DNA from 3 places in the Massilia sp. P1_C10 genome. Region 1 is predicted to be linked to each of the others. Evidence: predicted binding sites of a transcription regulator. Region 1 holds the regulator's gene; each other region holds the start of a gene.

Region 1 (10,151 bases):
TGTTCCATGGTCCGCTGGGACAGGTACGCGTCGAGCGGCGCAGCTTCCTGCTGGAGCAGTCGGCGGTGGCGCCCCGCGCGCTGTATTACGACATTGCGGCGCATCGCGACGGCGACGGCGTCAATCGCGCGCTGGCGCGCTTCGACTGGGGCGTCGCCAGCTACCTCTCGGCCAACGGCGCCGTCACGCGCGTCGGCGAGCGCCAGTACCTGCAGGCCGGCCTGCACAGCTACTGGCGCGCCTTCATCCTGAGCGCCAATGCCGCCCGCGCGGACGACGGCGGCCGGCTCGGCCAGCTGACCCTGAAGACCCGGCTGGGCAACATGGCCATGAGCGCCAGCCGCGCGGTGCTCGACGACTTCACCAGCGAGACCTTCCCCGGCGGCGCCGGCCAGGTGCATGCGCGCGACGAGCTGCGCGCCGACGGCGCCCTGCTGCCGATGCTCCCGGCGTCGCTGCTGGCGCGGCGCGAGTCGCTGGCCTCGGGCGTGCGCAACCTCGACGCGCAGGGCCGCGTGTCCTGGATCCGCAACGGCATGGCGCTGACCAATTCGCTGCGCTGGCAGTCGCTGGCGGGCGCGCGCACGGCGGACGGCGCGATCCGCCTCAGCCGCCGCGTGGCCGGCATGGGCATCAGCGGCCAGGTCGATTTCGGCGTACTGCCGCTGCGCGCCCTGTCGGCGATTGCAATCGCGGCCGACCGCAACCTGGCCGACGGCTATCTCGCCAACATCGGCGTGACCCGCTCCTTCGTCGACCGCACGGTGCGCGTCACCGGCGGCATCAACAAGAGCCTTGGCAGCTACGGCCTTGGCGTCACCGCGTTCTGGTCGAGCCGCCGCGAGATGGGCGTCGGCGCGCGCCTGTTCGTCGCGCTTGGCCGCGAGCCGCGCCAGTCGCGCTGGCTGGCCGGCGCCCAGCCGATGGCCGGCAGCGGCACCGCCTCCGTGCGGGTCTTCCTCGACAAGAACCAGAACGGCGTGATGGACGCCGGCGACGAAGCGATCAAGGGCGCCGGCTTCACCGTCAATGGCGGCAACCACCTGGCGCGCACCGACGCCGCCGGCTTCGCGTGGCTGGACCGGCTGCCGCCCAACGTCAACGTCGACATCGGTTTCGACCCGAGCACGCTGGACGATCCACAATGGGTGGCGCGCGTCAAGGGAGTGCGCGTGGTGCCGCGGCCGGGCAAGGTGGCCGCGATCGACTTCGCCGTCAGCGTCAGCGGCGACGTCGACGGCACCACCTGGCTGCTTGAGAAAGGCGCCAAACGCGGCATCGGCGAGCTGCAGGTCGAGCTGGTCGACGCAGCCGGCAGCGTTGCGGCCGCTGTCCGGAGCAACGCGGACGGCTCGTACGTGATCCCGTACGTGCTGCCGGGTCGCTACCAGCTGCGCATCGCGCCGGCCCAGCTCGAACGCCTGCGCCTGGCGCAATCCGGCGCGCCGGCCGTGACCATCGGCCCGGACGGAAACTCGCTCAACGGCCGCGATATCGTCGTCAGCGCGGCGCCGCCCTAGCCGCCCGAGCGCGCGCCCCGGCCCGGCGGTTTTCAGTATCATGGCCGTTTCAAAGGGGACTTTGCGATGAAGCCATTCACGCTCCGATGCGCCGCCTTCGCCCTCGCCTGCCTGTGCGTGGCGGGCTGCAAGGACAAGCACGATCCGCTCAAGCCGACGGTCGCCACACCGGCCATCACGACGCCGGCCGCATAGCGCCAGGCCGGCCGCGCGCGCGTTTTTCGCCACTTGTCGGTGCGCGACAGGGTAAACTGTCGCCCGTTCCCTTCCATTAGCAGGTATTTTCCATGTCGTTTGACTCCCTTGGACTGATCGATCCGCTGGTCCGCACCCTGGCCGAACTTGGCTACCAAACGCCGACGCCGGTCCAGCTGCAGGGCATTCCCGCCGTGCTGGCGGGCCGCGACGTGATGGCCGCCGCCCAAACCGGCACCGGCAAGACCGCCGCGTTCGCGCTGCCGATCCTGCAGAAGCTGACGATGGAGGGGACCAGGGTCGCCGCCAATTCGGTGCGCGCGCTGGTGCTGGTGCCGACCCGCGAACTGGCCGAGCAGGTGCACCAGAGCTTCCTGGCCTACGGCGCCAGCCTGCCGCTGCGCACCCACGTCGCGTACGGCGGCGTCAGCATCAATCCCCAGATGATGAAGCTGCGCAAAGGCCTCGACCTGCTGGTCGCCACACCGGGGCGCCTCCTCGACCTGCACCGCCAGAACGCCGTCAAGTTCGACCAAGTGCAGGTGCTGGTGCTCGACGAAGCGGACCGCATGCTCGACCTGGGCTTTTCGCGCGAGCTCGATGCGGTGTTCGCCGCCCTTCCGGCGCGGCGCCAGACCTTGCTGTTCTCGGCCACCTTCTCCGACGAGATCCGTGCGATGGCCGGCAAGCTGCTGCGCGACCCGCTCGGCATCGAAGTCAGTCCGCGCAACACCACCGTCAAGGCGATCGCGCAGTGGATCGTCCCGGTCGACAAGAAGCGCAAGCCGGAACTGTTCATGCACCTGCTGAAGAAGAAGCGCTGGGGCCAGGTGCTGGTGTTCGTCAAGACCCGCAAGGGGGTCGACGCGCTGGTCGACACCTTGCAATCGCACGGCATCCCGGCCGACTCGATCCACGGCGACAAGCCGCAGCCGGCGCGCCTGCGCGCGCTGGAGCGCTTCAAGGCCGGCGACGCGCGCATCCTGGTCGCCACCGACGTCGCCGCGCGCGGCCTCGACATCGACGACTTGCCGCTGGTGGTCAACTTCGACCTGCCAATTGTGGCCGAAGACTACGTCCACCGCACCGGCCGCACCGGCCGCGCCGGCGCCTCGGGCGAAGCGGTGTCGCTGGTGTGCGCCGACGAAGTCACGCAGCTGGCCGCGATTGAAGTGCTGACGAAACAAACGCTGGAGCGGGTCGAGGAAGCGGGTTTCGAGCCCGATCATCGCGTGCCGGTCACGAACACCCGCGGCGAAGTGGTGAAGAAGCCGAAAAAGCCGAAGAAGCCCAAGGGCGACGCCAAGGTCACCGAGGTGGACGTGCGCTTCGCGCGGCGCTAGGGAAAAGCCCGGGCGGCGCTGGCAGTGTCCGCCCGTCAGCACTATAATGGAAGCGTCCCCCGCAGAACGGGAATCACGAGTCCGACCACGTGAACCATCCACGGCCCTTTGCCATCGCGCCGCCCTTCCGCGCGAATGGATTCAAGCCGAGCTGCGCAGCCTGTAGCTCGGATCAGCTGTGTTTGCCTTCAGGACTCGATGAGGACGACTTCAGTTTGCTCGACGCCGCTATCGGCCGCCGGCGGCGTGTGGCGCGCGACGAACGCCTGTACCAGATGGGCGAGCCGTTCCGTAATCTTTACGCCATCCGCTTCGGACACTTCAAGACCTCGCAGGTTAACGCCGCCGGTGAGCAGCAAATTACGGGCTTCCAGATGGCCGGCGAGCTGCTCGGCCTTGACGCGATTGGCGGCGGCCACCACCACTGCGACGCGGTGGCGCTGGAAGACAGCGAAGTGTGCGAAATCCCGTTCGACGAGCTCGAAGAGCTGTGCGGCCACCTGCCCGCGCTGCTGCACAACTTCCATCGTCTGATGAGCGACGAAATCACGCGCGAGCAGAACGTCATGCTCCTGCTGGGCAATATGCGCGCCGAGCAGCGCCTCGCAGTCTTCCTCGTCAACCTGTCGGCGAGGTACGCCGCGCGCGGCTATTCGGCCACCCACTTCCAGCTGCGCATGTCGCGCGAGGACATCGGCAACTACCTGGGACTGACGATCGAAAGCATCAGCCGGCTGCTGTCGCGCTTCAAACAGCTTGGCTTGCTGAAGGTCGACAAGCGCGACGTCACGCTGCTGCAGCCGGAACTGCTGCGCGCGATGGCGGCCGGCACAGGGCATTGCAGCCCGTTGTCGTGACCTCCTCCAGCGGAAGGACATAAGCGCATCGTTCGCTCCTTCGGCGCCAGCGCAACCTCGAAGCCGAAGCACTTCACCAGCCCGATCACCCGGGTATTCTGGGGCAGCGCCTCGCTGACGATCCCGCATCTTCCGCGAGTGCGGCAGTACGCGATCGGTGAAGCGCGCCAGATGTGACGGCGACCCCAGCTCGCGCACGCACACGAACAGCCGAAGCGCAGCTCGTAGCGTGAGCATCCTCCCAAGGCAAGCCCGAACCATACCGGCTTGGCCAACCCGTCCCGGCAACGTGCTCCAGCCCTATCGCGAATTTCGCCTAAGCATTTTTGCGATAACTCAAATCGAAAAACTGTTATAGGGAGCAAGATTTCCTTCGATCCAACCTTGGAACAGCAGCGCCGCTCAACGGAGATCGCGACATGACAGGCATCCCGCTTCCCAATCCGTTCGCTGGTCTTAGTGGAGCGAATCGTCCATTCGCCTGCGCTTCGCTACCGATCGTGGACTGGCCGAAAACCAGCTCCTGGTTAAGAATGTCAGCGGCGGCGAAGCGATTTGCGGAGGGATCGAGTACCGGCTGCTGTGTGTTTCGCTAGAAGCCGGGATGTCGCTGAAGCAGTTCACTGCATTGCCGGTTGAACTGCAATTTCTCACAGATCGAGGCAGCACAGCTACCAAGGCGCTAGCCCCCTTTGCTCCACGCTGTACTGCCTTGTGAAAATTGCACATTCCATGGTGTGGGCTGCAAAATGAGTTCTTCACGACAATCAACCAAAACCGTCGCTTTTACGGCACTGATTTTCTTCTCAACACCGTTTCTGAACGCCTGCGATCATCCAGTCCAGTCATCAAAGAGGCCCAGCATGACGGCTCTATCATCACGACTTGAACCACTCTTTAAAAGAACGAAAAAGATTTGCTTTGGGCAATTTATTGTTGAAATACCTTCGACTGCGAATGCGGTCTTCGGGCCTACAGATGTGGATTTCCCCATCGATTTCCACTCGGGTGAAGCACATACAATATCCACACGTATAAATGCTCAACTCGTAGAGATTGAAAAGAACCGAATATTTTTGAAGGGTAGCGCGCTCGCCGCTAGCGATTCTCTGTTCGGCAAAGTTATTGATGGCGCAGCTCCCGGCCAGAAATTAGTTTTTGGCTACAGAGACCAAGGATCTTACACAGTCGAATCTTTCATTCCCATTGGCGATGATCTATTTATTCAACACGGGGCATCCCATCCCAAGGACGACTCGGTTAACAGCTTAAACAAGACCGCGACATTACTACGGCTCCGCGCCGACGACGAGTCCCCTACGGAAACAGGTGTTTGCATAGAAGGCGGTTTCGTTGCTTTGCAACCCGAATTCGAACGTGCCTCGATCGGAGTAAGGTTGAAGGAGTTTCCAGATGTCCATTTTTCCGTCGCCGTCGTCAAGAACCAAGACTACCTCATTGAGTCAAGCGGATTGGAAAAACGTCTGGACGCCGCCGCGAAGGAAGGTGGCAGCTGGTATTCCCGGATAAAATTTTTCCGCCGTGGCCCGCGGCAGTTAGGCAACTGGAATGGTTTTGAAGTTCTTGCCCGCAAGCCGGCACAGGAACACACAACCGAATCGCACGAGTTCGCGTTTGTCAGCTTGGGCGCAGTGAGAGATTCGTTGTTGCCGGAACTGGATATCAAGCTGGACACCGGCGTCAAGGACGATCAGACAGCGAGCGTCGCGCCGAGTATCACGGATGAGGAAGCTGTGGCGTTGTGGGACAAACTCGTCAGCACCATTCGCGTGCGCCCCACCGGCGAGGCCGCTAAAAAAAATTCCGCGCCCAAAACCCCGCTAGGAGCCCATGCAGACAGTGGCAGTCCTTGTCCGGCGTCGGGTTGGTGGGAATGTCGAGATAATGGCTTGGTGATCGGCGGGCGACGCCGCCACGTCGTCGCGGGCGAGCCTATGCCCAACGCGGTTCTGCTCGACAAACGTGGCATATGGCAGAAGCTAAGCGGCGAACATCCGACTCGAGAGGTCGCATCGGTTTGGGAGTTGACAGAACACGACCCTCTTCCTCATTCGAGTGGATCGGAGGCCGGATGAACGTCATCCGGCTGCATGACAAGACCACCCACGGCGGTGAAGTCGCCAATGTGACAGCAACCTATTTCACTGTCGATGGCTTAGGTGTTGCTCGGGTCGGCGACTTGTGTTCTTGCCCTTTACACGGCCCGGGAACCATCGTCGAAGGCGACGAACGCCACACGATTGATGGCGTTGGCGTCGCCTATCACGGCCACAAGACTAGCTGTGGCGCCATGCTGATCGCAACCGATAACAACTACTCCCGCCCCTGACCCGGCGCGCACGGCTGAAACGCCGCCCCCGCCTCATCTCGGCAATTGCTACACTCATCGCTTGGCATCGATGAGAACAGGACCGGGAATGACGGCAGCACCGAAACAAGCATCAGCCGCAAGCGAAGACAAGAAGGCGGCGACGAAGAAAGTGATCTACGCGGCCGTCTTCGCCAACCTGGGCATTGCTGTCGCCAAGTTCATCGTCGCCGCCATCACCGGCAGCGCCGCGATGATGGCCGAGGGGATCCACTCCGCGGTCGACACCGGCAACGAGGTGCTGCTGCTGATCGGCGAGAAGAATGCCGCGCGCCCGCCCGACCAGGCCCACCCCTTCGGCTACGGCAAGGTGGTCTACTTCTGGGCGCTGATCGTCGCCCTGTCGGTGTTCTCGCTGGGCGGCGGCCTGTCGATCTACCGCGGCGTGCACGGCCTGATCGATCCCGAGCCGATCGAGAACGCGCTCTGGAGCTACGTGGTGCTGGCGGTTGCCTTCGCGTTCGAGGGCTACAGCTGGAACCTGTCGCGCCTGGGCCTCAACAAATACCGCAAGGACGGCGACAACCTGTGGCAGGCGGTCCGCGCCAGCAAGGACGCGGCGGTGTTCACCGTTTTCATCGAGGACACCGCGGCGCTGGCCGGCGTGGTGGTGGCGGCACTGGGCATCGGGCTTGGCCAGCTGTTCGACAACGAACTGTTCGACCCGGCCGCCTCGGTCGTCATCGGCCTGCTGCTGGTCGGCGCCGCCTGGACGCTGGCGCGCGAGACCGGCGCGCTGCTGGTCGGCGAGAGCATCGGCCGCGAGGAAACCGGAGAACTGCGCGACATCATCAATTCCGATCCCTCGATCGACAAGGTGGCGCGCGTGCTGACGATGCAAATGGGGCCGGACGAAGTGCTGCTGACGGCGTCGGTGCAGTTCAAGCGCGGGATGCGCATCGACGAGGTGGAACAGGCGATCGAGCGGCTGGAAAACGCCGTGCGCAAGCACAATCCGTCGGTGCGCACGCTGTACTTCGAGTCGGCCGCCCTGCGCTCGTCCTGGGTGTAAGGTGGTGGTCAGGTCCGCTGGACCTGAGCCCGAAGCTGGCCCGCGGCTTCCGCAAGGGGCAATGCCCGCAGCGCCGGCAGCTGGTGCCCCAGTTCGCGCACCACCGCGTGCGCCAGGCTGGCGCATTCCCCCTTGAACAGCACGGGGTCGACCGCGCCAACGGACATCGCGCGCAGCGCATCCGATTCCTCGATGTGGGCAACCTGCACCGCCGCCACCACACCGCGCCGCCGCACGATCGGCACACCAATGAAACGCAGACGCATTCGCCGGTCGAGAACGAAGGTGCCGGCCACCAGCGTGTGAATCCCGACATCGAAGATCACACGGTCAATCACCTCGACCGCGCGCCTGACGACGTGCGCCTGGCTCTTGGGCTTGGGTGCGAACAAGCGTTTCATCAGGCGCATGACAGCCTCATTGTGCGAAAATATAATTTCGACAACTTTATCCGAAGCTTGCGCGGCCATCCAGCACTAATTCACTTCACCGGCATTTATCCGTCCGGGTGAAGTGATTTCACAACAGATCAGGCGTCCGGCGAATCCGGCGGGCGCCGCTCCTGCTGGCGCTCCTGCTGGAACTGGCGCTCGATCTCCTGCCGCTGCTGGCGGTCGATCTCGCGCTGGCGGTCCTGCTGGATCTGGCGGTCGACCTCGGCGTCGCGGTTGCGGCGGCGCTCCTCCTGCTCCTGCGGCACTTCCGGCTCCTCGACGATCACCGGTTCCGGCGCGGGCGCAGGTGGCGGCACGCCGTCCTGCTGCATGTCGCCGCCTTCTTCGATCACTTCCATCTGCTGCTCGTCCGTCGGCGCCGGCGCGATCTTCGGCCCTCCCGGGAACTGCGCGGCTCGGTCGAGCTTGCCGCTGTCGAGGGCCGCCTTGAAGAAGTCGCCCACCAGCAGCACCGCATTATGCCCGCCCTGTCCCCAGTACGCGCTGCGCATGGCCACGCGGTTGTCGTTGAAGCCGACCCACGCGCCGGCCACCAGGTTCGGGTGCATCAGGATGAACCAGCCGTCGGCGTTGTTCTGGGTGGTGCCGGTCTTGCCGGCGACGTCGGCGGTGATGCCGAAGCGGCTGCGGATCGCGGTGCCGGTGCCGCGGTTGATCACGCCGCGCATCATGTCGATCAGCGTCACGGCCGACGCTTGCGACATCGCCCGGCGCGGCGCTTCGGCGCCGAAGCGCGCGATGATTTTGCCGTCGCGGTCCGTGATGTGGGTGACGAACACCGGCTTGCGGTAGTCGCCCTGCGCGGCGATGGTCGCATACGCGTTGACCATTTCCAGCAGGGTCACAGGGCTGGTGCCGAGCGCCAGCGACGGCACCGATTGCAGCTTGCTCTGGTTGATGCCCAGCGACCTGGCCAGGTTGATGATGTTCGGCAGGCCGACGTCCTGCATCACCTGCGCGGTGATCGTATTCTTCGAAAACACCAGGCCGTCGCGCATCGTCATGCGACCGCCCGTGGTGCCGGTCATGTCGGTCGGGCGCCACATGGTGCCGTCTCCGGCCTTGATGTTCATCACCGCGTCCACATACGGATGGTCCGGCGTCAGGCCCTTTTCCAGCGCGGCGCCATACACCACCGGCTTGAAGGTCGATCCCGGCTGGCGCGCCGCCTTGACCACGTGGTCGAACTGCTCGCGCTGGAAGTCGCGGCTGCCGACCCAGGCGCGCACTTCGCCGCTGGCCGGATCGAGCGCGACGAAGCCCGCTTCGAGGCGCGACTTCGCGGCGCGCAGGTTGGCGATGAACTTGCCGTCGGCCTTCAGGCGCTTGAGCGCCGCGCCCGGAGCCTCGCCGTCTTCGACCGCCTTGCGGTATTCGGCCGATTCGCGCACGAAGGCGTCGGCCAGCGCGCCGTGCGACTGCCAGAAATACTGGAACGGCTTGACCGACCCGCGCGCGGCGGCGTAGGCGCCGGTCGAACCGGAGGTGCTGATGCCGGGCTGGCTCCATTCGACGTCGGCCACCGCCTGCAGCGCGTTGGCCTGGCGGTCGACCGCCTGCAAGGCCGCCTTCTGCAGGTCGAAATCGAGCGTGGTATGCACCACCAGGCCATCGAGTTGCAGGTTGTAGTCGTTCTCGTCGGCCCAGTCGATCAGCCACTTGCGCACGTAGGCGGTGAAGTGGGTGTCGGTGCCGGGACGCTCGGCCTGGCGCGCGAAATGCACCCGCAGCGGCCGGCGAATCAACTGCCTGTAGCGCGCGTCGTTGATGATACCGGCCTTGACCATCTGCCCCAGCACCACGTTGCGGCGCTGGACCGAGCGCTCGGGATTGGTGACCGGGTTGTAGTAGTTGGTCCCCTTCAGCATTCCGACCAGGGTCGCGCTCTCGAGGATGTCGAGCTGCGCGGCCGGCTTGTCGAAATAGGTGCGCGCGGCCATCTCGATGCCGAAGGTGTTGTACAGGAAGGGCACAGTGTTCAGGTAGGCTTCCAGGATCTCGGTCTTGCTGTAAGTCGCCTCGATCTTCAGCGCGGTGATCAGCTCCTTGAGCTTGCGGTTCAGGTTGCGCGAGCGGCCGATCTCCTCGGGGAACATGTTGCGCGCGAGCTGCTGCGTGATGGTCGAGCCGCCCTGCGCGTCGCCCTTCAGGCTATAAAAAATCGCGCCGGCGGTGCGCTTGATGTCGATGCCGTGGTGATCGTAGAAGCGCTTGTCCTCGGTGGCGACCAGCGCGCCGACGACGTTCGGCGACACCTGGGCGAGCTTCACGCGCTCCTGCAAGCCCTGGTCGAAGCTGGCCAGCTCCTTGCCGTCGGCCGACACCATGGTCGACGCGCGCGCGGCGCGGGCCTGCTTGAGGTCCTTGATGCCGGGCGTGA
Region 2 (10,151 bases), on a different contig from region 1:
GGCGTGCGCGAGAACGGCGGCCAGTACACCCACGCCGCGATCTGGACCGCGATGGCGTTTGCCAAGATGGGGCAGGGCGACAAGGCCTGGGAGCTGCTGCGCATGATCAATCCGGTGCAGCACGGCGGCACGCCGGAAGGCGCGGCGCTGTACAAGGTCGAGCCTTACGTGGTGGCGGCCGACGTCTACGCGGTGTCGCCGCACATCGGCCGCGGCGGCTGGAGCTGGTACACAGGTTCGTCGGGCTGGATGTATCGCCTGATCGTCGAATCGCTGCTCGGCTTGTCGCTGGCCGCCGACAAACTGACCATCACGCCGCACCTGCCTTCGGGTTGGGAAACGTTCAAGTTGCACTATCGTTATCGCACCTCGAACTACGAAATTACCGTGGTCGCCGGCGTCGATGGATGGATGAAAGTGGACGGCCGTGATGTGGAAGACAACACAGTGTCGCTTGCTGACGACGGAAGGACGCATGAGGTGCGTTTGCAGGTAGCCCGACAGGGTTGATGCGCTGTAACATGCCCGCTCCCTCAATGAACACCGGGCTTACTTCGGTGTCGAAAGCTCATCATGTCACTTAAATCATCCCTCATCGTCGCCGCCCTGGCGCTCGTTTCCTCCACCTCCGCCACCGCGGCGGAGTGGAGCGACACCTCCATCAGCTATCGCGTCGGCACCAAATTCGCCGAGCCGTTCAACCCGGTTGACGTGCGCAAGAACATCTTCGCGCTGACCCACGCCAGCGGCTACCAATACGGCAGCAACTTCTTCAACGTCGACCTGCTGCAGTCGGACTCCAGCGATCCCGGTTCGCTGACCCAGCGCTCGGGCGCGCAGGAAGTCTACGCGCTCTACCGCAACACACTCGACATCGGCAAGGTGCGCGGCGTCGACATGGGCTTCGGTCCGGTATCGGGCGTCGGCATCACCGGCGGCTTCGACTGGAATTCCAAGAACGACGTCGGCTACAACTCGCGCAAGCGCATGCTGGTGCTGGGCCCGACGCTGATGTGGAAAGTGCCTGGCTTCCTGAATACCAGCCTGCTGGTTCTGCACGAGAGCAATGCGCCGAGCGGCGCCTTCGCGCCGATCTCGACCCTGACCGGGCGCTACACCTACAAGATCCATCCGATGCTGACCGCGGCGTGGGGCATCCCGGTCGCCGACCGCATCAAGTTCGAAGGTTTCGCCAACCTGATCGCGCCGAAGGGCCGCGATGAAGTCGGCAACCAGACCGGCACCGAGACCAACATCGACATGCAGCTGATGATGGACGTGGGCGACTATGTCGGCGCGAAGAAAAACACCTTCCGCATCGGCGTCGAGTACCAGTACTGGAACAACAAGTTCGGCAACACCGCGGCGACCACCGGCGGCAAAGGCCAGCGCGCGAGCACGCCGATGCTGCGGGCCGAAGCGCACTTCTAAGCTTTCGGGCGGCGGCGACAAACCCGGGTCAGGTCCGATGGACCTGACCCCGCCCTTGGTCCGCGCCGCGGATTGGTATCCAGAAATTCCTTCTGCTTTCCAATTAATCAATATCAACTAGGCATCAACGGCACTCGACTATTGCCGTTCTCGCATCAACTTGCCGATTTGCCAGCTTGCGATCATCAAATTGCCGATCGCAACCAGCAAACGGGGCAAGCATGTTCTCCACTCTCCGCATCCCCTTCCTTTTTTTGCTCTTGTGCGCCGGCGCCTCTGCGTCCGAAGCCGACCACCGCGAATTCGGCGCGACCCTCAACGCGCCGTACCACGGCGAAGCCGCCCCCGGCGAGCCGCGTACCTTCAGCCTCGCATTCGACTACCCGCTGGTTGCCGCGCCGCAGACCGTCGCGTGGACGCTCGAGCTGATTGCGCCCGAGGGCCGCACCGCGCGCGAATGGCATGGCGAGCAGTCGCTGTATCGCGACCCGGTTGGCGTCGACGTGCGCTGGGATGGCCGCATCGGCAGCGCCGCCGCGCCGGCCGGCATCTACCGCGTGCGCCTGCGCGCCGCGGCCCGCGCGGCCGGCGCGAGCGAGGGCGTCGAGCAAAGCTGGGAGATAGCGGTCGGCCGCGCCGCCGTGCCGGCGATGCCCGCCTTTAGCGCGCTGGCGCGACGTCCAGGGGCGCTTTCGATGGCGCCGGCGCCGGGCAGCCTGCCGTTCGACGTCTACCTCGGCAACCTGCACAGCCAGACCTCGCACAGCGATGGCGGCGGCGACCTCGCCACTTGCACCGGCGCGCAGGAGCCGCAAAGCTCGACGCACGGCCCGGCTGAAGCCTTCGCCTACGCGCGCGATCACGGCCTCGACCTGCTGGTCGCCTCGGAGCACAACCACATGTACGACGGTTCGGCCGGCACCAATCCCGCGGCCACGCCCTCCGCGGCGAAGGCGCTGTTTCGCGCGGGCCTGAACGCGGCGAAGGATTTCAATTCCGCGCACTCGGGCTTCCTCGCGGTGTACGCGCTCGAATGGGGCGTGATCGCCAACGGGGGCCACCTCAACATCTTCAACAGCAACCGCCTGCTTGGCTGGGAACGCAACGGCGCCGGCAAGCTGCTGGCCGAATCGCTGACGCCCAGGAGCGACTACGCAAAGCTGTACACCCTGATGCGCCAGCGCGGCCTGGTCGGCCAGTTCAATCACCCCTCGCAGTCCGGCCAGTTTCTGGTGAACGGCGTCCCGTTTGGCTACACGCGGGACGGCGACGCCGCGATGGCCTTGTGCGAGGTCGTCAACAGCAACGCCTTTTCGACCAGCACCACCGAATCGGAAACCCGCCGCAGCAATTTCGAATTCGCTTGCAACAAGGCGCTCGAAGCGGGCTTCCACGTCGCCTTCAGCACCAACCAGGACAACCACTGCGCCAACTGGGGCATGTCGTTCACCAACCGCACCGGCGTGCTGCTGCCGACGGGCGCCCCGTTGACGCACGCCGCCTTCCTCGACGCGCTCAAGGCGCGCCGCGTGTTCGCGACGATGGACAAGGGATCGCAGCTGGTGCTGACCGCCAACGGCCACGTGATGGGCGAGCGGTTCGTCAACAGCGGGCCGCTGTCGCTGGTCGCGCATTTCGCCAGCACGCAGGGCAAGGCCGTGTCGTCAGTGGTGATGTTCGAGGGCGTCCCGGGTCGCAACGGCACGGTTGGTGAACTGTCGCGCACGCCGGTGACGACCATCGCGCCGGCCGCCGGCGAGCACTTCTACTACGTCCGCTTGACCCAGGACGACGGCAACATGCTGTGGTCCGCACCGGTGTGGGTCACCCAGCAATAACGCGGAGAAGCGCGAATTTTTAGACATTACGCCGATTTTTGTCCAGAAATTGACATTTTCATCATTTTTGCCACAGCATTTTCTAATGTCATTGGAATGTCATGACAAAGACACGATTGCCGCTCAACATTGCTTGGCTTCACCCATCTCACATAACAATTTACAGATACGGGGAAATCCAATGCGTCGTGCCATCACCACCAAGTTGTTGCCGCGGTTTGCCATCCTGCTCGCCCTGAGCGCCGCCAGTGCCGTCATCGCGTCCGAAGCGGACCACCGCGAATTCGAAGCTACCCTGCACGCGCCGTACACCGGCAACGGCGCCACCGACGGCCGCACCTTCACGCTTCAGTTCGAGTATCCGCACGTGGCGACGGCGCAGGACGTGGTGTGGCGCCTCGAGATCGTGGCGCCGTCGGGCGAGGTGGTGCAGCGCTGGCACGGCGTCGAGGCCTTGTCGAACAAGGCGGTCAAGGTGCCGGTGCGCTGGGCCGGCCGCGACGACAGCCGCGCGATGCGCGACGGCGTCTACCAGGTGCGCCTGGCCGCGGTGTCGCAGGATGCCGCCATCAAGGGCAAGGTGACGGAGGCGCAGGTCGATGCGATGCTGGCGGCCGGCGGCGACGAGCGCGTCGACCAGGAGTGGGATATCGCAGTGGGCCAGCTCGATGCGCCGGTGATGCCCGCGTTCCAGGCGCTGCCGGCGCCGTCGATCAAGCCGGCCAGGGCGGACGCCAAGGCTGCGAGCCAGGTCAACGGTTTCGCGCCGGCGCCGGCCTCGCTGCCGTACACGGTCTACTTCGGCAACCTGCACAGCCAGACCAACCACAGCGACGGCGGCGGCGCGCTGTCGTCCTGCGTCGGCGCCCAGAATCCCCAGTCCGGCACCGCCGGCGGACCGGCCGAAGCCTACACCTACGCGATGAACAAGGGCCTCGACATCCTGATGACGTCGGAGCACAACCACATGTACGACGGCTCGGACAACACCAACGCGTCGGCCGATCCGGCCGTCGCCAAGGCGCTGTACCAGTCCGGCTTGAGCGCCGCGGCCAGCTTCAACGCCGCCAATCCGAACTTCCTGGGCGTGTACGGCATGGAGTGGGGCGTCATCACCAATGGCGGTCATATGAACGTCTTCAACAGCAATGAGCTGCTGGGATGGGAGTACAACAGCGGCGGCCAGCTGATCGCCGACACCTTCACCACCAAGAACGACTATGCCGGCATGTACACCCTGATGCGCCAGCGCGGCTGGATCGGCCAGTTCAACCACCCGTCCGGCACCGGCCAGTTCCTCGTCAACGCCGTCCCGTTCGGCTACACCGCCGACGGCGACCAGGCAATGGCGATGTGCGAGGTGCTCAACACCTCGGCCTTCTCGACCAACACCACCGAGACCGAGACCAGCAACAGCACCTACGAGGGCGCCTGCAAGAAGGCGCTCGAAGCGGGCTACCATATCGCCTTCACCACCAACCAGGACAACCACTGCGCCAACTGGGGCGCCTCGTACACCAACCGCACCGGCGTGCTGATCCCGAACGGCACCGCGCTGACGCAGGCCAGCTTCATCGCCGCGCTCCAGGCGCGCCGCGTGTTCGCGACGATGGACAAGGGCTCGCAGCTGGTGCTGACCGCGAACGGCCACATCATGGGCGAGCGCTTCACCAACAGCGGCGCGCTGAACCTGGTGGCCAACTTCGCCAGCAGCGGCGGCAAGACCGTCACCACCTCGCTGATCTACGAGGGCGTCCCGGGCCGCAACGGCACCGTGACCCAGCTGTCGACGAGCGCCAACACCACCATCACCCCGGCCAACGGCGAGCACTTCTACTACGCCAAGGTCACGCAGAACGACGGCAAGATCCTGTGGTCGGCGCCGATCTGGGTCACCCAGACCTCGTCGAGCGACACCGTGGCGCCGACCGTGTCGTCCAGCGAAACCGGCAGCAGCGGTACCATCACCTTGTCGGCTTCGGCCAGCGACAACGTCGGCGTTACCAGCGTCGAGTTCTATGTCGACGGCGTGTTGAAGGGCGCCGACAACACCGCGCCGTATTCGATGACGCTCAATTCGACTACGCTGACCAACGGCGGCCATGGCCTGGTCGCCAAGGCCTACGACGCGGCCGGCAACGTCGGCACTTCCACGACGACGACATTCAGCGTCAGCAACGGCACGCCCGACACCACGGCGCCGACCGTCAGCGCAAGCGAGAGCGGCGCCAGCGGCACCATCACCTTGTCGGCTACGGCCAGCGACAACGTGGGCGTGACCAACGTCGAGTTCTACGTCGACGGCGTGTTGAAAGGCGCCGACAACACCTCGCCGTATTCGATGACGCTCGATTCGACCACGCTGACCAACGGCAGCCATTCGCTGACCGCGAAAGCCTACGACGCCGCCGGCAACGTCGCCACGTCGAGCGCGGCCAGCTTCAGCGTCAGCAATGCGGCCACGCAGCTGATCGTCAACGGCGGCTTCGAATCGGGCGCCTCATCGTGGACCGCCTCGAGCGGCGTGATCACTTCGGATGCGACGCAGCCGGCGCACGCCGGAACCTGGAAGGCATGGCTCGACGGCTACGGCGCGGTGCATACCGACACAGCGTACCAGCAGGTCGCGATTCCATCGACGGTGACGTCTGCGTCGCTCAGCTTCTGGCTGAAGGTAGTATCGAGCGAGACCACCACGACCAGCGCCTACGACACCCTGAAGGTCCAGGTGCGCAGCAGCACCGGCGCCGTGCTCGCGACCCTGGCGACCTACTCGAACCTGAACAAAGGCGCGTCATACCTGCAGAAGACGTTTGACCTGACCGCGTATAAAGGCCAGACGGTGCGGATCTACTTCGAAGGCATCGAAGACTCCACGCTGGACACCTCGTTCATCATCGACGACGTCAGCCTGACCACGCAGTAAGCAGAGGAGGAGTCAGGTCCTGCGGACCTGGAAGGAGTCGAGCCCTGCAGGGCTCGACCGTTCCGCAGGAGCGAAGCTTCGCTTCACTAAACCCCTGCTCCACCTCCATCTCAGAATCCGAGACTGGCGCCCGCTCCCAGCAGCGTCGCGACACCGAGCGCCGCAAAAATCAGCGCCGCAATCCCGTGCACCACGCGCAGCGGCACCCGGTTCGCGATGCGCTCGCCGAAGTACACCGCCGGCACATTCGCCAGCATCATCCCGAACGTCGTCCCAGCCACCACTGCAATGGTGGACGAATAGCGCGCCGCCAGCGCCACGGTGGCGATCTGCGTCTTGTCCCCCATCTCCGCCAGGAAGAACGCGATCAGCGTGGTCAGGAACACGCCGTACTTGGCCAGCTTGGCCTCGTCCTCGTCGATTTTGTCCGGCACCATGATCCAGGCCGCCATGCCGAGGAAGGACAGGCCCAGCACCCAGCGCATCACGTCCGGCCCGAGCGCGCTGCTGACCCAGGCGCCGGCGGCCGCGGCGAACGCGTGGTTGACGATGGTCGCCGCGAAGATGCCCAGCACGATCGGCACCGGGCGGCGGAATTTGGCGGCCAGCAGGAAGGCCAGCAACTGCGTCTTGTCGCCGATTTCAGCCAGCGCGACGATGCCGGTCGATACGAGGAATGCGTCCATGCAATGATCCAGGAAAGGGGAGGCCGATCATAGCAGAGCTAAAATACTTGCGTAGTCAAGTATCCCCGCTTTCGCCCGCCGGACGAAAGTGCTATTCTGCTCGCGCCCGTTTCAAACTAAGGAAGACATGGTCCCGATGAATCGCCTCGCCGCAGCGCTGCTGCTGGCCTTCTCCAGCTTCGGCGCCTTCGCCGAAGCACCTGCGGCCGCCGCCAGTGCTGCCATCGCCGCTCCCGCATTCAATCTCGAAGCCGACGTGCTGCGCTCGATGAAAACCTTCGACGTGCCAGGCATGGCGATCGCCATCGTCAAGGACGGCAAGGTCATTGCGGCGCAAGGCTTCGGCGTGCGCAAGCTGGGAAGGCCGGAGCCGGTCGACGGCAAGACCCTGTTCGAGATCGCCTCCAACTCCAAGGCATTCACCGCCGTGGCGCTGGCCATGCTGGTCGACGAAGGCAAGCTCGCGTGGGACGACCCGGTGACCAGGCACCTGCCCGACTTCCAGATGTATGATGCCTACGTCACGCACGAAATGACGGTGCGCGACCTGCTCACGCACCGCAGCGGACTGGGACTGGGCGCCGGCGACCTGCTGTGGTGGCCGACGACGACGTTCACGTCCGACGAGATCATCCAGAAGCTGCGCTACATCCGTCCGGCGACCAGCTTCCGCAACAGCTACGCCTACGACAACCTGCTGTACATCGTGGCCGGCAAGATCATCGCCCAGAAGTCCGGCAAGTCGTGGGGCGAGACGGTGCGCGAGAAAATCCTGGCGCCGGTCGGCATGACCTCGACCACCACCAGCCTGGCGCAAAACGCCGGCGTGGCCAACCAGGCCAACGCGCACGCCAAGGTCGACGACAAGATCACCGCTGTCAAATCGATGCCGGTGCCGAACGGCGAGGGCGCGGTCGGCATCAACACCAACGCCGAGGACATCGCGCGCTGGATGACGGTGCTGCTGAACGAAGGCAAGCTCGAAGGCTCGGACAAGCGCCTGTACACCCAGGCGCGCAGCCGCGAGATGTGGACCGCGCAGACGCCGATCAAGATCAACGAGCCGAAGCCGGCCCTGGCCGCGACGCGTCCGAACTTCAGCGCCTATGGACTGGGCTTCCAGCTCAAGGACTACAAGGGCATGAAGATCGCGATGCACGGCGGCGCGCTGCAGGGCTTCTATTCGCAGGTCACGCTGGTGCCGGAAGCGAAGCTGGGCATCGCGATCCTGACCAATGCCGAGAGCAGCCCGGCGATGGCGTCGCTGCAGTACCGGATGCTGGATCACTATCTGGGCGTGACGCCGACCGACTGGATCGGCCGCTACGGCGACGTCACGCGCGAAGCGCACGAGAAGGAGCTGGCGCGCGTGAAGGGCGCGGCCGGCAAGCGCGCCGGCAAGTCGCAGCCGTCGCTGGCGCTGGCCGCCTATGACGGCGAATACCAGGACGCGTGGTACGGCAAGGTGACGATCAAGCCAGAGGGCGGCAAGCACGTGCTGAGCTTCTCGCGCACGCCGGACCTGACGGGGGCGCTGGAGCACTTCCAGCACGACACCTTCATCGTCCGCTGGAAGGAGCGCAACTTCAACGCCGACGCCTACGTCACGTTCTCGCTCAATCCCGATGGCAGCATCGAGCGCATGAAGATGGCGCCGGTGTCGACCGAGACCGACTTCAGCTTCGACTTCGCCGACCTGACCTTCGTCCCGGTCAAGCCGCCCGCAAAAGACCTGTAATAGTCGAAGCGCGCCGATAAAAACCGGGTCAGGTCCGCCGGACCTGACCCAGTCCTTGGTTCGCGGCGCGGACAGAATCTACTTCTTCGACCCAACCGGGCTGCAATGCGAGTCGATCGCAATACGCCTGTCTCCGAGTAACAGGGAGCGCGGCGCGATGTCTAGCTTCCCCGAAAACGCTGCACTCTGCCAGCGTATTTTGCAGGCTTGCAAATCCACCAGGAACAATCGCCGTACGCTGCCGGAAAAGGTTGGCACGTAAAGCATCCTGGCATTCGCCATCATCAGCGGTCCCTCGATAATCCCGAGATCGAGCGTGCATGCATCGGCCATCAGAGGCCCCTGCCAGGCAACAGGACGGATTGCGTCGTCAGCGACGCCCAATTGAATGGTTTGCCCGTTGGCCTGGGCTGTGCTTCCCACAGGCGTCACCGGACGAAGCCTGCATTCGGCATTCGCTGCACTCGCCGCCACAGCGCACAATGCGAGCGCGCTCCCCCATCTTACGGATATGGAAGCGGCCATCACAACACTGCGGCGAAATAATGAACGAGCGCGAGGTCGCGCCGATTCCAGCTCCAGTTCACGGTCGTATTCTTTCTGCCTACGGCCCCTAATCGTCCCCAATACCCCACCGGATAGTTTAGTGGCGCCGACTTCACCACAATCACGACGTGGCCATTTGGCCGCTGCTTCAAGCCGCCTATTACCAGTGAGCCGCTGACCGCACGCGCTGTCGCGGTAGCGGCATCCGCACCGAGGTTCTCCCACCGGTTCGACGTCCCAAGGAAGTCGATGATCTGATTTGCTCGGCCAAATAATGATTCGCCCGCTCGAGTGCTGACAGCCTTTACGAATCCGCTACAGTCGCTCTTCCACCTGTCCCACTCTTCCTCGCACCATTGCAAGATCTGATCCGCATCGTTCGCCATCATCAACTCCTTGCTGAGAAGAATCATTGGTGAAGTTACGCGATGGCAAAAAATCGATTTTGAGTTCCGTTAAGTTGTATTCAGGTTTACGAGCGGGCAATTACAGTTCGTGACGCCGACAGTCCAGGGGGCTCGCCTCGCGGACCTGACCCCATCTTCATTCGGCAACGCGGCTGCGCGCCATCGCCACCTGGTTGCGCCCCTGGTCCTTGGCCCGGTACATCGCCTGGTCGGCCAGCCGCAGGATCTGCCCCGCGCTGGTTGCTTCGTCCGGCACCAGCGACACCACACCGATGCTCACCGTGAGGAACCCGAGCGGCGATCGCGCATGCTCCAGCTGCAGCGCTTCGACCGCGGCGCGGATGGTTTCGGCCAGCGCCATCGCCGTGGCGCCGTCGGTCTCGGCCGCGATCATCACGAACTCCTCGCCGCCGTAACGCGCGGCCAGGTCGCTCGCCCGCCTTGCATGCGATTGCAGCAGTTCGCCCACGCGGCGCAGGCAGGCGTCGCCTTCCTGGTGGCCGTAATGATCGTTGTAAGCCTTGAAGAAATCCACGTCCAGCATCAGCAGCGCCAGCGGCGCCTTGGCCCGCGTCGAGC
Region 3 (10,151 bases), on a different contig from region 1:
CCGGCGAGACGGTGCTGCTGCTGGCGCAAAAGGCGCTTTACTGGCCGCGCGAGAAGATGCTGGTGATCGCCGACATCCACTTCGGCAAGGCCGCCTCGTTCCGCGCCCAGGGCGTGCCGGTGCCGCGCGGGACCACCACCCAGAACCTGGCCGAACTCGATGCGCTGATGATGGAACACGAGGTCGCGCACATCATGTTCCTCGGCGACTTCCTGCACGCGCGCGCCGCGCACGCCATCGCCACCGTGGCCGCAATGCTGGCCTGGCGCCTGCGCCATCCCGCGCTGAAGCTGACCCTCGTGCGCGGCAATCACGACCGCCACGCCGGCGATCCGGCGGCCTCGCTGGCGATCGACATGGTCGACGAGCCGCACGTCATCGGGCCGTTCGGATTCTGCCACCACCCCGACATCGCCACCGACGCGTACGCGTTGGCCGGCCACATTCACCCGAGCTACCTGCTGGCGACGCGCTTCGACGCGCTGCGCCTGCCGTGCTTCGTGGTTGGCCCGAAGCGCATGATCCTGCCGTCGTTTGGCGCCTTCACCGGCGGATACCTCATCACGCCCGAGGTGGGCGACGCTATTTACGTTACTTCGGGCGAAGCGGTGCACTTTGTACGGTAGCGCACGGACGTACAGACGAGCTGAAGGGTACCTTAAGGGTACTCGCTGTAAATACGCAGCCAACTGCTAAGGAGAATATTATCAAAACATCAAATAAACTCATCGCCGGACTGGTCTCAGTGCTGCCACTGTTTTCCATGACTTTCGCCGCAGCGCCTGCCCAGGCCCAGCAATACAACACCGCCGAACGCGGCTACGCGCCTGTGATCCGCGGTTTTAACGTCGACGAAGTACGCCGCCTGGCTCCAGGCGTCGAGCTGAACTTCGACGTCTACGGCACCCCTGGTGGCCGTGTCTACCTGCAGATCGCCGGCGCCGCCCGCGGCCTGCAGCTGACCGAAACCGCGCCGGGCCAATATGAAGGCACCTACACGATCGGCACCCGCGACCGTATCGCCGCCAACAGCGCGGTGACCGCGAACATGCGCGTCGGCAATCAAGTGACCACTGGCGTGCTGAGCGAATCGCTGCTGCGCGGCGTTGGCCGTCACAACGCACCGCGCCGCGGCGACCTGGCCGACATGCCGCGCGTCGAGCGTTTCGAAGTGGCGCCGGAAACCGACCTGCGTCCGGGCAACGAGCTGAACTTCCGCCTGCACGGCACCCCTGGCGCCAAGGTGGAAATGGCGATCTCGGGCACCCGCGGCGTGTTCTTCATGCCTGAAGTGCGTCCGGGGGACTATGAAGGCTCGTACGTGATTCGTCGCGGCGATCGCCTGACGCCGACCACGCCGGTTACCGCCACCATGCGCCTGAACGACCGCGTCGCGACGGCGACGCTGCGTACCCCGCTGGTCGTGGCGGGCGCCGTGCCGCTGACCTCCGACGCCCGCGTGGTGCGCTATTGCACCAACTGCGCGACCGTGGAAGCGATCAACGTGATCGAAGTGAACGGTGAAGGCAACTACATCGGCACCCTGGGCGGCGCGGTTGTCGGCGGCCTGCTGGGCAGCCAGGTGGGCGGCGGCAGCGGCAAGACCGCGGCCGAAGTGGCCGGTGCACTGGGCGGCGCGTATGCCGGCCGTAACTACGACCGCAACAACGCTCGCCAGACCCGTCACTTCGAGGTCGTGATCCGCTTCGCCAACGGCGGCACCCAGACCGTGCAGTATGCCAACGATCCTGGCCTGCGCGTCGGCGAAAAAGTGAAAGTCAACGACGGCGTGCTGACCCGCGACAACTAATCGTCGCAGCCGTCCTCGAAAAGCCGGTCCCGCAAGGGGCCGGCTTTTTTCATTACAATGGAGATCGCTCATATTAAGAGGGATCCATGCGCAGCCTTTCATTCAAGCAGGTCGACGTCTTCACCAGTGTCCGCTTCATGGGCAACCCGGTTGCGGTGGTGCTGGAGGCCGACGGCCTGAGCAGCGGCCAGATGCAGCAGATCGCCAACTGGACCAACCTGTCCGAGACTACCTTCGTGCTGCCCGCCACCGATGCCGGCGCCGACTACCGCCTGCGCATCTTCACGCCCAACGCCGAACTGCCGTTTGCCGGCCATCCGACGATCGGCACCGCGCATGCGCTGATCGAGGCCGGCGCCGTGCAGCCGAAGGACGGCGTGCTGGTGCAGCAATGCGCCGCGGGACTGGTTCGGCTGAAGGTGTCGGAGCAGGCGGGCGGCGAACGCTGGGTCGCGTTCGACCTGCCGCCGGCAGTGCTGACGCCTTTGTCGGCCGATCGCATCGGGGAACTCGAGACGATACTGGGCGCCTCGCTGGAGCGCGAACCGCCGCCGAAGATCGTCGACGTCGGCCCGCGCTGGCTGGTCGTGCAGCTCGAGTCGGCCGAAGCGGTGCTGGCGCTGCGGCCCGACATCGCGCGCATGAAGGAGCATGACAAGCGGATCGGCATCACCGGCATCGTGGCGTTCGGCGAATACCCGGATGGCCATTCGGCCCGCATCGAAGTGCGCGCCTTCGTGCCGGCGCACGGCATCGACGAAGACCCGGTGTGCGGCAGCGGCAATGGCGCGGTCGGCGCCTTTATCCGCGACAGCGGCCAGGTGCACCATTTCGGTACCGAATTCATCGCGGCCGAGGGCGTGGTGGTGGGCCGGGCCGGTGTGGTGCGGCTGTCGGTGACGCCCGACCGCATCCAGGTCGCCGGCAAAGCAGTCACCTGCATCGACGGCAGCTTGAGGGTCTGACCTTGATTGTCGTACCTGCCTTCGAAGGTGCGACAAGCTGAATAAAAAACCCGCCTTCGCGGCGGGCAAAAGGGGATCGTTGGAGCGGTCAGGCCGTGGTGGCCAGCACCTGGTCGTCGCCCGGCGGCTCGGCTTCGGCCTTGAGCTTGGCGGCGGTGGCCTGCTTGGTGCGCGAGCGCGATGGCGGCAGCCGGCGCAGTGTCTTGAGCGCCTCGGCGTCCTTGATGCCGATGGTGCGCTGGTCCACCGTGATCAGGCCGATTTCATTGAACGCCGACAGCGTGCGGCTGACCGTCTCGAGCGTCAGCCCGAGATAGCTGCCGATCTCGTGGCGCGTCATGCGCAGGTTGAACAGTTTGCTGGAATAGCCCATCGCGGCGAAGCGGTCGGCCAGCGACACCAGGAAGCGCGCCACCCGCGCCTCGGCCGACAGGGCGCCGAGCATGCCGATCATGGCCTGCTCGCGCACCAGCTCGCGGCTCATCACGCCGTACATGACGTTTTCCAGTTCCTGGTGCACGCGCCCGAGCGCGGTCAGCTTCTTGAATGGCAGCAGGATCAGGTCGCAGTCCGACAGCGCCACCGCTTCCGATGCGTAGTGGCGCGTGTGGATGCCGTCCACGCCGAGCATGTCGCCCTTCATCGGGAAGCTCAGCACCTGCTCGTTGCCGAATTCGTCGATCAGCACCGTCTTGAGGAAACCGGAGTTGACGATGTACAGGGTGTCGAAGGACTGGCCGATGGTGTGCACGCGCTGGCCGGTCTTGAACTGGACGTGCTGGAACAGCAATTCTTCGGTGTTGACCGAGACCGCGGCGGTGATATGGAGCAGGTCGCAGACTTCTTTCAGGTTCGACCACAGGCGTCCCTGGCGCTGGCGGCCGGCTTCCATCGGCGACGAGTGCATGGTCGACGAGGAAGGGGAACGTGGTTCTGACGTTTGCGTGGACATTATTCTCATCTCCATGTGAAGGAACTTTTAGTTTCAGGCTGCAGGCGATCACGAGTGGGAACATCGATCGGGAACTGCAGGGACCGGTGCTTCAACAGTGATGGAACAGTGCGCTGGGCCAAACTCACGTAAATGAAAATTACCGCGAGCAAGTCGGATCGCTGAATTCAGTATGCCAACACGAGTCCGGCATGGATATCAGCGAACCCTGAATCTGACGGTAGGAAGCGGCGCGAAAGTGTAGGACTACTCTTACGTCGACGACCTCGCGCCAGAGTGAAACCCGCAGCTCGCGCGAAACTGCAAATAAAGTGATAGGGAAATACCAGGTACCCTGGGTGCGACACGAATGGCACAAAACCGTGGCGCCGTTGTCTAATTCTTTTCGCCGTTTCAGGTCTTGAAAGGCGACAGCAGGCGGTGCGCGACGGCGTACTGCACCATCTCCGACAGGGAGGTCATCCCCATCTTCTGCATGATCCGCGTCTTGTGGGTACTAACGGTTTTCACCGACAGGTGCAGGCTGTTGGCGATCTCGGTGATCGACTTGCCGCCCACCAGCAGCGAAAACACCTCGAACTCGCGGTCCGACAGTTGCTTGTGCAGCAATTGCTCGTTCGGCGTCATGATGTTCAACGCCAGTTGCTCGGCCACCTCGGTGCTGATGTAGGGCCGCCCCGACGCCACCTTGCGGATCGCGCCCACCAGCTGGGTGCCCGCGCTTTCCTTGGTCAGGTAGCCCTGGGCGCCGGCGCGGATCGCGCGCACCGCGTACTGCTCTTCCTCGTGCATGGTCAGGATCAGGATCGCCAGCTTCGGCGCCTCGTTCTTGATCTGGCGGATCAGGTCGACCCCGCTGCGGCCCGGCATCGACAGGTCCAGCAGCAGCAGGTCGAAGCCGCCCTGGCGCACGTGTGCGAGCACTTCGAAGCCGTTGATGGCTTCTCCGACGATATCGATGTCGGCGGCGCCGTCGAGGATGCGCTTGAGTCCTTCGCGCATGATCGTGTGGTCGTCAGCGATGACAATGCGGATCATAAGGTCGCCATATAAATAAGAGGGTTGCAAACCGGCCTGGCGTACACCTAAGCGTACGTCCATCTTGCGCCAGGGCGCAATACAGGAAGTGATAGGTTGACGAAGCCGCCCTGCTGGACTAGCTGCCCGGTTCCTTGATGAGGCGGTGCACCAGCACCGGCTTCTGGGTGTGCGACAGCACCTTGTTGGTGACGCTGCCAAGCAACAACTGGCCCCAGCCGCTGCGCCCGTGCGAGCCCATGAAGATCAAGTCGCAGCCGCGCTCCTCGGCCACCTCGACGATCTTCAGCGCGGCCGAGTCGGCGAACGCGGTCATCGCGCTGTGCACCAGCCCGCATTTCTGCGCCTCCGCCTCGATCGGCGCGGTGTGCTCGGCCCCGGTGCGCTCCATGGTCTCGACGTACTCCTCCTCGATCGGGTAGGAGGGCGGGATGATTTCCACGTACACCGGATACTGGTACTCGGGCGCGACGAACAGCACCAGGACCTCGGCGCCCATCTGCTGGGCGAACTTGACCCCGGCGCAGGCGGTCTGCTTCGACACGGCCGAGCCATCGGTCGTGATCAGAATTTTCCGGTACATGGTGAGCTCCTCCGACAAGACATGTCATTTTGTATTGTAGTTTGGCTTTCGCCTATTGTAAGAACGCACACGATTGATCTTGCTCAACCATTAATGCCGCGCGGCCGGTCGCGGCCTCATGCGGTTCGCCTGCGCGTCGAAATACAACACTTCCTGGCCCCAAAGTGTTGCTATCGCGCGATTTGATTGGCATCGGAATAAGTTTCCCACTTGAAATCAATCAAGCCTTGCGACAGGAGATTTACCAACGGCAACTACGCTGCTAAACTCGGGGGAACGCGGCTAAAGGTCGCATCCGCTTTGCCCGAACCCCGCACAGCCCCACCCCGACACCGCAATGATTCATTGCAAAATTAGCAAATTATGGAGAAGCAGGTATGAGCAACGCCGCTGATGATTTCGACGCACTATTCGACGAGGTGTCCGCCCAGCGCGACGTCGCGCCGGTGGCGCAGCCTGCCGTCGCCGCGGCCGCCGCCGAAGACGACCTCGAGGCATTGTTCGACCAGGTAGCGTCCGCGCAGCCGGTCGCGCCTGCCGCGCCGATGGTTGCCGAGGCAGCGCCGGCCGATACCGCCGCGTCGGCCGACGGCTCCGCCAATCCGATGTTCGAACGCCTCGGCGGCATCGTGCGCCTGCTGCACGACTCGCTGCGCGAACTGGGTTACGACAAGGCCCTGACCGAAGCGTCGTCGCAGATCGTCGACGCCCAGGACCGTCTCGAATACGTCGCCACCCTGACCGAACAGGCCGCCAACAAGGTGCTCAACACCCTCGACGACGGCATGCCGGCCCAGGACGTGCTGTCCAAGCAGGCCAGGGAAATGGAAACGCGCTGGACCGAGCTGTTCGACGGCAAGCTGTCGATCGACCAGTTCAAGGCCCTGGCCGGCGATTCGCGCGAGTTCGCCAGGAAGGTGACCGCCGCGACCGACGCCGAAAAGGCCCGCCTGCTCGACATCATGATGGCCCAGGACTTCCAGGACATCACCGGCCAGCTGATCAAGAAAGTGGTCGCGATCACCAAGACGGTCGAGCAGGATCTCGCCCAGCTGCTGCGCGATAACGCGCCGCCGGCGGTGCGCGAAAAGCTGGCGGCCGCCAAGCCGGCCCTGATGTCCGGCCCGTCGGTGCCGTCGGTGGCGCTGGACCAGGATAATGTCGACGACCTTCTTGCCGATCTGGGGTTCTGATGGACGATATGCTCAAGGATTTCGTCGTCGAGGCGATGGATCTGGCGGTCAACGTGGAAGAGCACCTGCTGCGGCTCGAGCGCGATCCTGACAACAAGGAAACGCTCAACGCGGTGTTCCGCTCGTTCCACACGATCAAAGGCGGCGCCGGCTTCATGAACCTGACGGCGATGGTGGCGGCATGCCACCTGACCGAAAACCTGTTCGACGCGCTGCGCAATGGCGCCGCGCCGGTCACCCCGCTGGCGATCGAGGCCGCGCTGCAGGCGTCGGGCTTCGTCGCCGACCAGCTGACCGACCTGAATAACGGCGCCGCGCCGGAGCAGCTGGCGTCGATGCCGGACTCGCTCGAACGCATCCTGGTCGACGCCATCGAAGGCAAAGTCAACGTGCCGGCCAAGGCCGCCGCGCCGGCGCCCGCCGCCGCACCCGCGCCCGCGCCGGTCGCCGCCGCCCCTGTCGTCACTACGCCTGGCGCGGATGGACTGGACTGGGAAGCGATGTACATGGCCGTGGTGCCCGCCGGGACCTACACCCCGGCCGTCAGCGCGCGCGACGAAGGCGTCGCCGCAGCCCGCGCCGCCGCGGTCGAAACGGCGCCGCTGTCGGTTGCCGCCGTCGCCGCCAAGCAGGCATGGGACGGCGTGGATCGCCGCGAAGAGAAGGTGCAGGAATTCCGCGCCGCCTCCGCGCCGGCCAAGGAAGACTCGATCCGCGTCGACGCCGTCAAGCTCGACGCGCTGCTGGAAGTGGCCGGCGAATCGGTGCAGGCCGCCAACCAGGCCGCCGTGCTGCTCGAACGCCTGCTGCAATTCAAATTCGAAGGCCCCGCCGCCGGCCTGATGGCGACCCTGACCGAAACGCTGGAACGCGCTTCGCGCTACTCCGCCGAACTGCAGCGCGCCACCCTGGCGACCCGCATGCAGCCGGTCGGCCGCCTGTTCCAGAAATTCCCGCGCCTGGTGCGCGAGCTGGCCAAGGACCTCGGCAAGGACGTCGAGCTGACCATCGAAGGCGCCGAGACCGAAGTCGACCGCGTCGTCGTCGACAGCCTGTACGACCCGCTGGTCCACATGCTGCGCAATGCGCTCGACCACGGCGTCGAATCGCCCGAGCAGCGCGTCGCCTCCGGCAAGCCGGCAAAGGCGTTCATCTCGCTCAAGGCATGGCAGGAAGCGAACAGCGTCATGATCGTGCTGCAGGACGACGGCAAGGGCATGGACCCGGCCGCGCTGCGCAAGAAGGCCTTCGAAAAAGGCCTGATCAACGAGAACGGCGCCCCGAGCGACGAAGAAGCCTACCAGCTGGTATTCCTGCCTGGCTTCTCGACCAAGGAGCAGGCCACCTCGGTGTCCGGCCGCGGCGTCGGCATGGACGTGGTGAAGACCGCCGTCGAGAAGAACCGCGGCGCGATCCACATCGACTCCTCGCTGGGCCACGGCACCAAGTTCGCGATCCGCCTGCCGATCGAACTGTCGATCGTGCCGACCATGCTGGTGTCGACTTCCGGCGCCGCGCTGGCCCTGCCGATGGCGGTGGTCCAGCGCGTCGTCGAACTGCCGGACACCTTCATGAACGTCGGCGGCGCCCCGGTACTGAAAGACCAGGGCCGTCCGCTGCCGGTGCGCTCGCTGGCCGCGTCGCTCGGCTACGAGCCGTGTTCGGAGAAGGTCGGCATCGTCGTCGCCGCGCCGCAGCCGTACATCCTCGCGGTCGCCGCGGTCGACGGCACCGCCGACCTGGTGATCAAGCCGATGACCGCGATCGCGGTCGAAGGCATCACCGGCACCGCGCGTTCGGCCGAGGGCGAACTGGTGCTGGTGGTCGGCCTGTCGTTCCTGATGGACGGCTGCCGGGGAGCGGTGAAGCTCGCGGCGTAAATTAGTTGCACAAAATCGGTGCGTGGGCGAAAAAATCCCGCACCGCAGAAACACATGAAAATGCCCGCTGGCACCCGGCGGGCATTTTTTATTTGCAAAACGGATTGCGATTGCAAAGGGAATTTGCATAAATCGAATTAAATGCAAATTATGTTCAAAATGGCCGCCCCTGCTGACGCACTGCACAAATATGGCATAATCAATCGAGCTACCTGATCCACGCAGTCGTTTCATCTTAAGTTCGACCTTAAAGACATGAATAAAACGCTCTACGACAAACTCTGGGAATCGCACGTGGTGCGTGCCGACGACGACGGCACCACGGTCCTCTACATCGACCGCCACCTGGTCCACGAGGTCACCAGCCCGCAAGCGTTCGACGGCCTGCGTGCAGCGCACCGCCCGCTGTGGCGCACCTCCGCCAACCTGGCCGTGGCCGACCACAACGTGCCGACCACCGACCGCAAGGGCGGCATCGCCGATCCCACCTCGCGCCTGCAGGTCGAAACGCTCGACGCCAACGCGAAAAGCTACGGCCTGACCTACTTCAACATGAACGACGCGCGCCAGGGCATCGTCCACGTGATCGGGCCGGAGCAGGGCGCCACCTTGCCCGGCATGACGGTTGTCTGCGGCGACTCGCACACCTCCACCCACGGCGCCTTCGGCTGCCTCGCGCATGGCATCGGCACCTCCGAAGTCGAGCACGTGCTGGCGACGCAGACCCTGCTGGCCAAGAAATCGAAATCGATGCTGGTGCAGGTCGACGGCGCGCTGCCGGCCGGCGTCACCGCCAAGGACATCGTGCTGGCCGTGATCGGCAAGATCGGCACCGCCGGCGGCACCGGTTACGCCATCGAATTCGGCGGCTCGACGATCCGTTCGCTGTCGATGGAAGGCCGCATGACGGTCTGTAACATGGCGATCGAAGCGGGCGCGCGCGCCGGCATGATCGGCGTCGACGACACCACCATCGACTACGTCAAGGGCCGCCCGTTCTCGCCCGCCGGCCCGCACTGGGATATGGCGGTCGCCTACTGGCGCACCCTGCACACCGACCCGGGCGCCAAATTCGACCTGGTCGTCACGCTCGACGCCTCCCAGGTCAAGCCGCAGGTCACCTGGGGCACTTCGCCCGAGATGGTCACCTCGATCGACGGCCGCGTGCCCGACCCGGACAAGGAACACGACGCGGTCAAGCGCGACGCGATGGAAAAGGCGCTGGTCTACATGAACCTGAAGCCGAACACGCCGATCGCCGACATCCGCATCGACAAGGTCTTCATCGGCTCCTGCACCAACTCGCGCATCGAAGACCTGCGCGCGGCAGCGGCGGTGGTGCGCGGCAAGCAGCGCGCCTCGAACGTGCGCCTCGCGCTGGTGGTCCCGGGTTCGGGCCTGGTGAAAGCCCAGGCCGAGCGCGAAGGCCTCGACAAGATATTCAAGGACGCCGGCTTCGAATGGCGCGAGCCGGGCTGCTCGATGTGCCTTGCGATGAACGCCGACCGGCTCGAACCGGGCGAGCGCTGCGCCTCGACCTCGAACCGCAATTTCGAAGGTCGCCAGGGACAGGGCGGACGCACCCACCTGGTGTCGCCCGCAATGGCGGCGGCGGCCGGCATCACCGGCCATTTCGTCGACGTTCGCGCGCTGGGCTGAAAGCAAAACTACCACCACGTCGCTCCCGCAGGCGGGAGCCCATACTGAGCAAGCATCCCGAGGTCATGGAC

What was found. The regulator FNR, encoded in region 1, switches genes on or off when oxygen is low (the NO sensors DNR and NnrR bind a similar motif). The targets are predictions, from matches to a motif close to TTGATNNNNATCAA.
Region 2: a site for FNR is predicted at 1,535-1,548, ahead of AC1D02_RS21120 (CehA/McbA family metallohydrolase). Genes of this name have one in related genera too.
Region 3: a site for FNR is predicted at 5,422-5,435, ahead of AC1D02_RS06960 (universal stress protein). Genes of this name have one in related genera too.

What each region holds. Positions count from the first base shown of each region.
Region 1 is NZ_JBFUAC010000005.1:208,340-218,490, forward strand. It holds gene AC1D02_RS13120 (MSCRAMM family protein) at 1-1,520, shown strand, start outside; gene AC1D02_RS13125 (hypothetical protein) at 1,587-1,715, shown strand; gene AC1D02_RS13130 (DEAD/DEAH box helicase) at 1,808-3,058, shown strand; gene fnr (fumarate/nitrate reduction transcriptional regulator Fnr) at 3,148-3,915, shown strand; gene AC1D02_RS13140 (T6SS immunity protein Tli4 family protein) at 4,779-6,011, shown strand; gene AC1D02_RS13145 (PAAR domain-containing protein) at 6,008-6,265, shown strand; gene AC1D02_RS13150 (cation diffusion facilitator family transporter) at 6,354-7,316, shown strand; gene AC1D02_RS13155 (hypothetical protein) at 7,325-7,726, opposite strand; gene AC1D02_RS13160 (penicillin-binding protein 1A) at 7,846-10,151, opposite strand, start outside.
Region 2 is NZ_JBFUAC010000013.1:43,380-53,530, forward strand. It holds gene AC1D02_RS21110 (glycoside hydrolase family 94 protein) at 1-510, shown strand, start outside; gene AC1D02_RS21115 (outer envelope protein) at 574-1,431, shown strand; gene AC1D02_RS21120 (CehA/McbA family metallohydrolase) at 1,653-3,269, shown strand; gene AC1D02_RS21125 (Ig-like domain-containing protein) at 3,451-6,195, shown strand; gene AC1D02_RS21130 (TMEM165/GDT1 family protein) at 6,306-6,881, opposite strand; gene AC1D02_RS21135 (serine hydrolase) at 7,009-8,619, shown strand; gene AC1D02_RS21140 (hypothetical protein) at 8,698-9,144, opposite strand; gene AC1D02_RS21145 (hypothetical protein) at 9,144-9,554, opposite strand; gene AC1D02_RS21150 (sensor domain-containing diguanylate cyclase) at 9,709-10,151, opposite strand, start outside.
Region 3 is NZ_JBFUAC010000002.1:571,753-581,903, reverse strand. It holds gene pdeM (ligase-associated DNA damage response endonuclease PdeM) at 1-626, shown strand, start outside; gene AC1D02_RS06980 (glycine zipper 2TM domain-containing protein) at 764-1,810, shown strand; gene AC1D02_RS06975 (PhzF family phenazine biosynthesis protein) at 1,897-2,775, shown strand; gene AC1D02_RS06970 (Crp/Fnr family transcriptional regulator) at 2,864-3,667, opposite strand; gene AC1D02_RS06965 (response regulator) at 4,121-4,765, opposite strand; gene AC1D02_RS06960 (universal stress protein) at 4,884-5,348, opposite strand; gene AC1D02_RS06955 (protein phosphatase CheZ) at 5,726-6,541, shown strand; gene AC1D02_RS06950 (chemotaxis protein CheA) at 6,541-8,421, shown strand; gene leuC (3-isopropylmalate dehydratase large subunit) at 8,677-10,080, shown strand; gene leuD (3-isopropylmalate dehydratase small subunit) at 10,146-10,151, shown strand, end outside.